2 linked regions of the Aromatoleum aromaticum EbN1 genome follow. The protein of the gene in region 1 interacts with the protein of each later gene in a pairwise test. Links are inferred from orthologs where the notes say so. Each region holds a gene or a part of one and is shown in the gene's direction. Other genes may lie near its edges. The genes, in order: ptsN and trkA.

Region 1 (3,310 bases):
TGGTGCGCTTCATCATCGAGGCGCTCGACGACGACGGCTATCTGAACCAGTCGCTCGAAGAGCTGCTGCCGCTGTTGCCGCCGGAACTCGAATACGACCTCGACGACCTGTCGATCGCACTACACCATGTGCAGAACCTCGACCCCGCAGGCGTCGCGGCGCGCACGCCGCAGGAATGCCTCAGCCTGCAGCTGCGCGCGATGCGCCCGACTCCAGCGCGCGAGCTCGCGCTGAAGATCGTCGACCATCACCTCGAGCTTCTTGCCGAACGCAACTTCGTCCGCCTCAAGCGCCTGCTCGGTTGCGACGACGATGCGCTGCGCTGCGCGCACCTGCTGATCTGCAGCCTCGACCCGCACCCGGGCTCCCAGCATTCAGTGCAGGAAACGCGCTACATCATGCCCGACGTCGTCGTGCGCAAGCAGCGCGGGCGCTGGGTCGTCACGCTGAATCCCGAAGCGATGCCGAAACTGCGCATCAACTCGCTGTACGCCAGCATCCTGCAGCAGAATCGCGGCTCCGGCGGCGCCTTGACGAGTCAGTTGCAGGAAGCGCGCTGGCTGATCAAGAACGTGCAGCAGCGTTTCGACACGATCCTGCGCGTCTCCCAGGCGATCGTTGACCAGCAGCGGCAGTTCTTCGATTATGGCGAGGTGGCGATGCGCCCGCTGACGCTGAGGGAAATCGCGGACCAACTGGAACTGCACGAATCCACCGTTTCGCGGGTCACGACACAGAAATTCATGGCCACCCCGCGAGGCGTGTTCGAACTGAAGTATTTTTTCGGCAGTCACGTCGCCACCGATACGGGTGGAGCGGCATCCTCAACGGCGATTCGCGCGCTGATCCGCCAGTTGGTCGAAGCCGAAGACGGAAAAAAACCTCTGTCCGACGCAAAGATTGCCGAATTGTTGGGCCAGCAGGGTATCGTGGTGGCGCGGCGCACCATTGCAAAATACCGCGAATCACTCAATATCCCGCCGGTCAGCCTGCGCAAGACGATTTGAAAAGAGGAATGATCATGAATCTCAACATCACCGGACATCATGTCGAAGTCAGCCCCGCGATTCGCGAATATGTCACGAACAAGCTCGACCGCGTGATCCGCCACTTCGACAACGTGACGAGCGTCGGCGTGATTCTTTCGGTGGAAAAGCTCCGGCAGAAAGCCGAAGTGACCCTGCACGTGCGCGGCAAGGACATCTATGTCGAGAGCGACGACGTCGACCTGTATGCGGCGATCGACGCGATGGTCGACAAGCTCGACCGCCAAGTCATGAAATACAAGCAGAAAGCGTTCGACCACAACCACGACGCGCTGAAGCACCAAAGCACGGAACTCTGATCGAGTCCCTCTCTCTTCCCGCTCCGGGGGGTGTCTATAATGCGTGGGCATCCGTCCCACGCCTGCGACACGCCCTACGACTTTTCTCGCGCGCGGCACCTCTTCCGGCGTCGCGCGCGTCATGAGCAGCATGAGCCTCATTGCCGAACTCCTGCCACCTTCAAACGTGGTCATCGACCTCGACGCGAGCAGCAAGAAGCGCGTCTTTGAACAGGCTGGCCTGCTGTTCGAGAACAACCACGGCATCGCCCACAGCGTGGTGTTCGACAGCCTGTTTTCACGCGAACGCCTCGGTTCGACCGGGCTCGGTCAGGGGATCGCGATTCCCCACGGCCGCATCAAGGGCCTGAAGGACGCGGCGGGCGCATTTCTGCGTCTCGCGACGCCCGTGCAGTTCGACGCGCCGGACGGGCGACCGGTCAATATGCTGTTCGTGCTGCTGGTGCCGGAGCAGGCGAACGAGCGCCACCTGCAGTTGCTCTCCGAACTCGCGCAGATGTTCAGCGACCGCGACTTCCGCGAGCGCCTGCTCGATGCGCCCGATGCCGCCACGATCCACTCCCTGTTCGCCTCCTGGGGACCCCATGCGACAGACGAACGTCGCGCTGCTGTATGAAGCCCAGCGCGAAAGGCTGGCGCTGACGCACGTCAGCGGACAGCTCGACCGCACGATTTCGGTCACTGAAGACCGCATCTGGCCGGCAGACCTGATCGGCCACCTGAACCTGATCCACCCCGCCCGGTTGCAGATCCTCGGGGCCGCCGAGCTGTCCTGGGCACAGCGTCAGTCCCGCGAGAAAATCGGCCATCACCTCACCGAGATCATCAACGCCCGGCCCCCGGCGATCATCGTCGCCGACAGGTGTCAGCCCCCTCCGATCCTGTGCACGATCTGCGAGAACGCCGATATAGCGCTCTTTACCACGCCTCATCCTGCCGCCAGCGTCATCGATCAGCTCCGTCTGTACCTGTCGCGCGAGCTCTCCGAGAAAATCTCGCTGCACGGTGTGTTCATGGACGTGCTTGGACTGGGCGTGTTCATCACCGGCAATTCGGGCGCGGGAAAGTCCGAACTCGCGCTGGAGCTGATCTCGCGCGGCCATGGCCTGGTGGCTGACGACATCGTCGAATTCTCGCGCATCGCGCCGACCGTGCTCGAAGGCCGCTGCCCCGCAATGCTCAAGGATTTCATCGAAGTGCGCGGTCTGGGCATCCTCAATATCCGCACCATCTTCGGCGAGACCGCATGCCGCCGGAAGATGCGCCTGCGTCTCGTGGTCCATCTCGAGCGGCGTCTGCCCGGCCAGACCGATCCTTCGCGGCTGCCGATGCACCGCGAAACCCAGGAGGTGCTGGGCGTGCCGGTCCTCCGCGCGATCCTGCCGGTCGCGGCCGGCCGCAACATCGCGGTGCTGCTCGAGGCGGCCGTGCGCTCGACGATCCTGCAGCTGCGCGGCATCGACTCGACGCAGGAATTCATCGACCGGCAGCAACGCATGCTCGAAGGCGAGCCGGGCCCGGACTGACCCCACGCTTGCCGCCGTGCCACGCCGGCTGCTACGCTCGTTCCCTTTGTTCTCCCGCTCAGGGACCGCCGATGACTGCCGCAATCCCGGATTATCTGGAAAAAACCCTCAACGCCCGCGTCTATGACGTCGCGGAAGAAACTCCGCTCGACCTCGCCCCGAACCTGTCCGCACGCATCCACAACCGCATCTACCTCAAGCGCGAGGACATGCAGCCGGTATTCAGCTTCAAGCTGCGCGGGGCCTACAACAAGATGGCGCACCTGCCGCCGCAGGCGCTCAAGCGGGGGGTGATCTGCGCCTCGGCCGGCAATCATGCACAAGGCGTCGCGCTGTCGGCGCAGAAGCTCGGGGTGCGCGCGGTGATCGTGATGCCGACTTCGACGCCGCAGATCAAGGTCGACGCGGTCAGGGCGCGGGGCGGCGAGGTGGTGCTCGC
Region 2 (3,194 bases), 330 kb from region 1 along the record:
GGGGCGTCCTGTTCGTGCCCGAACTGTCGCGGCTGGCGCGCACCCAGCAGAAGAACCTGGCGTTCGCGCTCGAGCGCCTCGAGCGCTACGACCTGCGCCTTGTCGTCGCGACCGACCACACGCTTGAGGCGCTGGTCCGCGAGGGGTGGGAGGAGTCGCTCGTCGCGCGGCTGTTCGAAGTCAGCCTCGCGCCGCCGTCGATCGCCGACGTGCGCGACGACCTGCCCGAACTCGCGGCACAGCTGCTGCTGCATCTGGTCGAGGCGGGCGAAGTGCCGCGGCGGCAGTTTTCGACCGGCGCGCTAAATACGTTGCGCGCACAGCCGTGGAGCGGTGGATACAACGAACTGCGCGCCGCGGTGAAGTCGCTCGCGCTCGGCACGCTCGACGAGGAGATCGGCATCGCCGACGTTCGGCGGCTGCTGATCCCCTCCACCGAAGGTCACGTCGGCGTGTCCCTGGACCAGCCTCTGCGCGAGGCGCGCGAGGCGTTCGAACGACTGTACTTCGAGCATCATCTGCGCCTCGAAGGCAGCAACATGACTCGGCTGGCCGAGAAAAGCGGGCTCGAACGCACCCATCTGTACCGCAAGCTCAAACAGCTCGGCCTGCAGGCCGGACGCCGGAGCGAGGAAAATTGAACCCGGCCAGCGGCACGAACTGCGGCTTCCCGGCCGCTGACGGGCGCGCCTCCGCAATGCGCTCCAGGAGATCCCGGCGGTGAAGATCATCATCCTCGGCGCCGGGCAGGTGGGCGCCTCGGTCGCGGAAAACCTCGTCTCCGAAGCGAACGACATCACCCTCGTCGACACCAACCCCGAGCACCTCGAAATCCTGCGCGACCGCCTGGAGCTGCGAACCGTGCTCGGCAACGGAGCGTCGCCTCAGGTGCTGCGCGACGCCGGTGCCGATGACGCGGACCTGTTGATCGCGGTGACGCAGTCGGACCAGACGAACCTCTGTGCGTGCCGCGTCGCGAAGACGGTGTTCAACCTGCCGACGCGTATCGCGCGACTGCGCTCGACCGATTTCGTCGAGCATCCGGAGCTGCTCAACAGCGACAACTTCGCGGTCGATTTCTCGATCTGCCCGGAGCAGATCGTCACCGACTACATCAAGCGCCTAATCGCATTTCCGGAAGCGCTTCAGGTGCTGGAATTCGCCGACGGCGTGCTCAGCCTGATCTGCGTCACGGCGTTCGAAGGCGGGCCGCTGGTGGGCCATCCGCTGAAGGCGTTGCGCTACCACATGCCGAATATCGAAGTGCGGATCGCGGCGATCTACCGCCATGGCGAACCGCTGATCCCCGAAGGGGATACGACGATCCTGCCCGGCGATGAAGTGTTCTGCCTCGCCGCGACGGTGCATATCCGCCAGGTAATGCGCGAGATGCGCCGCTCGGACCGGGTCACACGACGCGTCATGATCGCCGGCGGCGGCAACATCGGCCTGCGGCTCGCGCGTTCGATCGAGGGGGACTACAACGTCAAGGTGCTCGAAGTCGACAAGCACCGCGCCGAGGCGATCGCAACGCAGCTGAGGCGGGCGCTGGTGCTGCGCGGCGACACCACCGACGAGAAGCTGCTCGAGAACGAAGGCATCGACGAGGTCGACCTGTTCCTCGCGCTGACCAACGACGACGAAGACAACATCATGTCGACGTCGCTGGCGAAGCGGATGGGTGCGCGCCGCACCCTGGCGCTGATCAACCGCCGCAGCTACGCCGACCTGGTGCAGGGGGGGCCGATCGACATCGCGATCTCGCCGGCGCAGACCTCGATCGGCTCGCTGCTCGCGCACGTACGGCGCGGCGACGTGGTGGCCGTGCACAGCCTGCGTCGCGGCGCGGCCGAAGCGCTGGAGATCATCGCGCACGGCAAGGAGAAGGACTCGAACGTCGTCGGCCGCACGATCGAGAACATCGCGCTGCCGAAGGGCGCGACGATCGGGGCGATCGTGCGCGAGGAGCGGCGTCCCGACGGCAAGGTGATGCGGCGCGGCGTCGTCATTCCGCACCACGACACCGTGATCGAAGGCGGCGACCACGTGATCGTGTTCTGCACGCACAAGAAGCTCGTGCGCCAGGTCGAGAAGCTGTTCCAGGTCGGCTTCACGTTCCTGTAGATCATGCGCAGCTACTTCCCGGTCCTCAGCGCCCTCGGCCTGATCGTGACGATGTTCGGTGTGCTGATGGGGTTTCCGCTCGCGGTGTCGTTTTTCCTTGACGACGGCGCGACTCGCGCGTTCGATCACGCAGTGCTTCTGACCTGCGCAGTCGGGGTCGTGCTGTTGGCGCTGACGCGCCGCGTCAAGCGCGACCTGAAGCCGAGCGACGGCTTCCTGCTCGTCGCGCTGACGTGGGTCGTGACGCCGGTCTTCGGCGCGATTCCGCTGTTCGGCTATGTGCCCGGTCTGTCCGTCATCGATGCCTACTTCGAGGCGGTGTCGGGCCTGACCGCGACCGGGGCGACGATCCTCAGCGGCCTCGACCGGATGCCGATATCGATCAACCTGTGGCGCACCTTCATGCACTGGATCGGCGGCATGGGCGTCATCGTGCTGGTGGTTGCGATCCTGCCGCTGCTGGGGATCGGCGGCCGGCAGCTGTTCCGCGCCGAAGTGCCGACGCCGATGAAGGAGTCGAGCCTCACGCCGCGCATCACGGAGACGGCAAAAGGCCTGTGGACAGCCTACATCCTGCTCACTGCCGCCTGCGGGCTTAGCCTGTGGCTCGCCGGCCTCGACGGCTGGGAAGCGCTGATCCACGCGTTCTCGGTGACGGGCCTGGGGGGCTTCTCGAGCAAGGACGCCTCGCTCGGCCATTTCAACAGCGTGCCCGTCGAGATGGTCGCGATCACGTTCGCGCTGCTTGCGGGACTGAACTATGCGACGCACTACCTCGCGCTGGTGCGCCGCAGCGCGCGCCCGTACCTGTCCGATCCCGAATTGCCGTTCTATTTCGGCGTGCTGCTCGCGAGCGTCGCGGTGCTGACCGCCTATCTGATGAGCGTCGAGGCCCACGCCGGCTTCCTCAATACGCTGCGCTATGTCGCGTTTCATGTCGTGTCGATGTCCACGTCGCTCGGGCTCACGATCTACGACTACACGCTGTGGCCGATGTTCGCGCAGATGTGGATCCTGTTCCTCGGCAGCTTCATCGCCTGTTCCGGTTCCGCTGGCGGTGGCATGAAGAT

What was found.
Region 2: the proteins of ptsN (region 1) and trkA interact in binary tests that used the Escherichia coli proteins (3 or more experiments, as listed by UniProt). The link is inferred for Aromatoleum aromaticum EbN1 from one-to-one orthologs.

What each region holds. Positions count from the first base shown.
Region 1 is NC_006513.1:2,013,137-2,016,446, reverse strand. What follows is about bases 227-3,218. They hold ptsN (PTS IIA-like nitrogen regulatory protein PtsN), read left to right. Parts: upstream 227-1,475; coding sequence 1,476-1,961; downstream 1,962-3,218. Other genes in these bases: ilvA (threonine ammonia-lyase, biosynthetic), read left to right, coding at 2,943-3,218; hprK (HPr(Ser) kinase/phosphatase), read left to right, coding at 1,930-2,871; hpf (ribosome hibernation-promoting factor, HPF/YfiA family), read left to right, coding at 1,022-1,345; EBN1_RS09525 (RNA polymerase factor sigma-54), read left to right, coding at 227-1,007. In the rest of the region: more of EBN1_RS09525, read left to right, coding at 1-226; more of ilvA, read left to right, coding at 3,219-3,310. UniProt on the Escherichia coli protein: Seems to have a role in regulating nitrogen assimilation.
Region 2 is NC_006513.1:1,679,892-1,683,085, reverse strand. Bases 47-2,922 are described here. They hold trkA (Trk system potassium transporter TrkA), read left to right. Parts: upstream 47-720; coding sequence 721-2,124; downstream 2,125-2,922. Other genes in these bases: EBN1_RS07940 (TrkH family potassium uptake protein), read left to right, coding at 2,128-2,922; EBN1_RS07950 (sigma-54-dependent transcriptional regulator), read left to right, coding at 47-641. Also shown: more of EBN1_RS07950, read left to right, coding at 1-46; more of EBN1_RS07940, read left to right, coding at 2,923-3,194. UniProt on the Escherichia coli protein: Part of the constitutive potassium transport systems TrkG and TrkH. May regulate the transport activity of TrkG and TrkH systems. Binds to NAD(+) and NADH.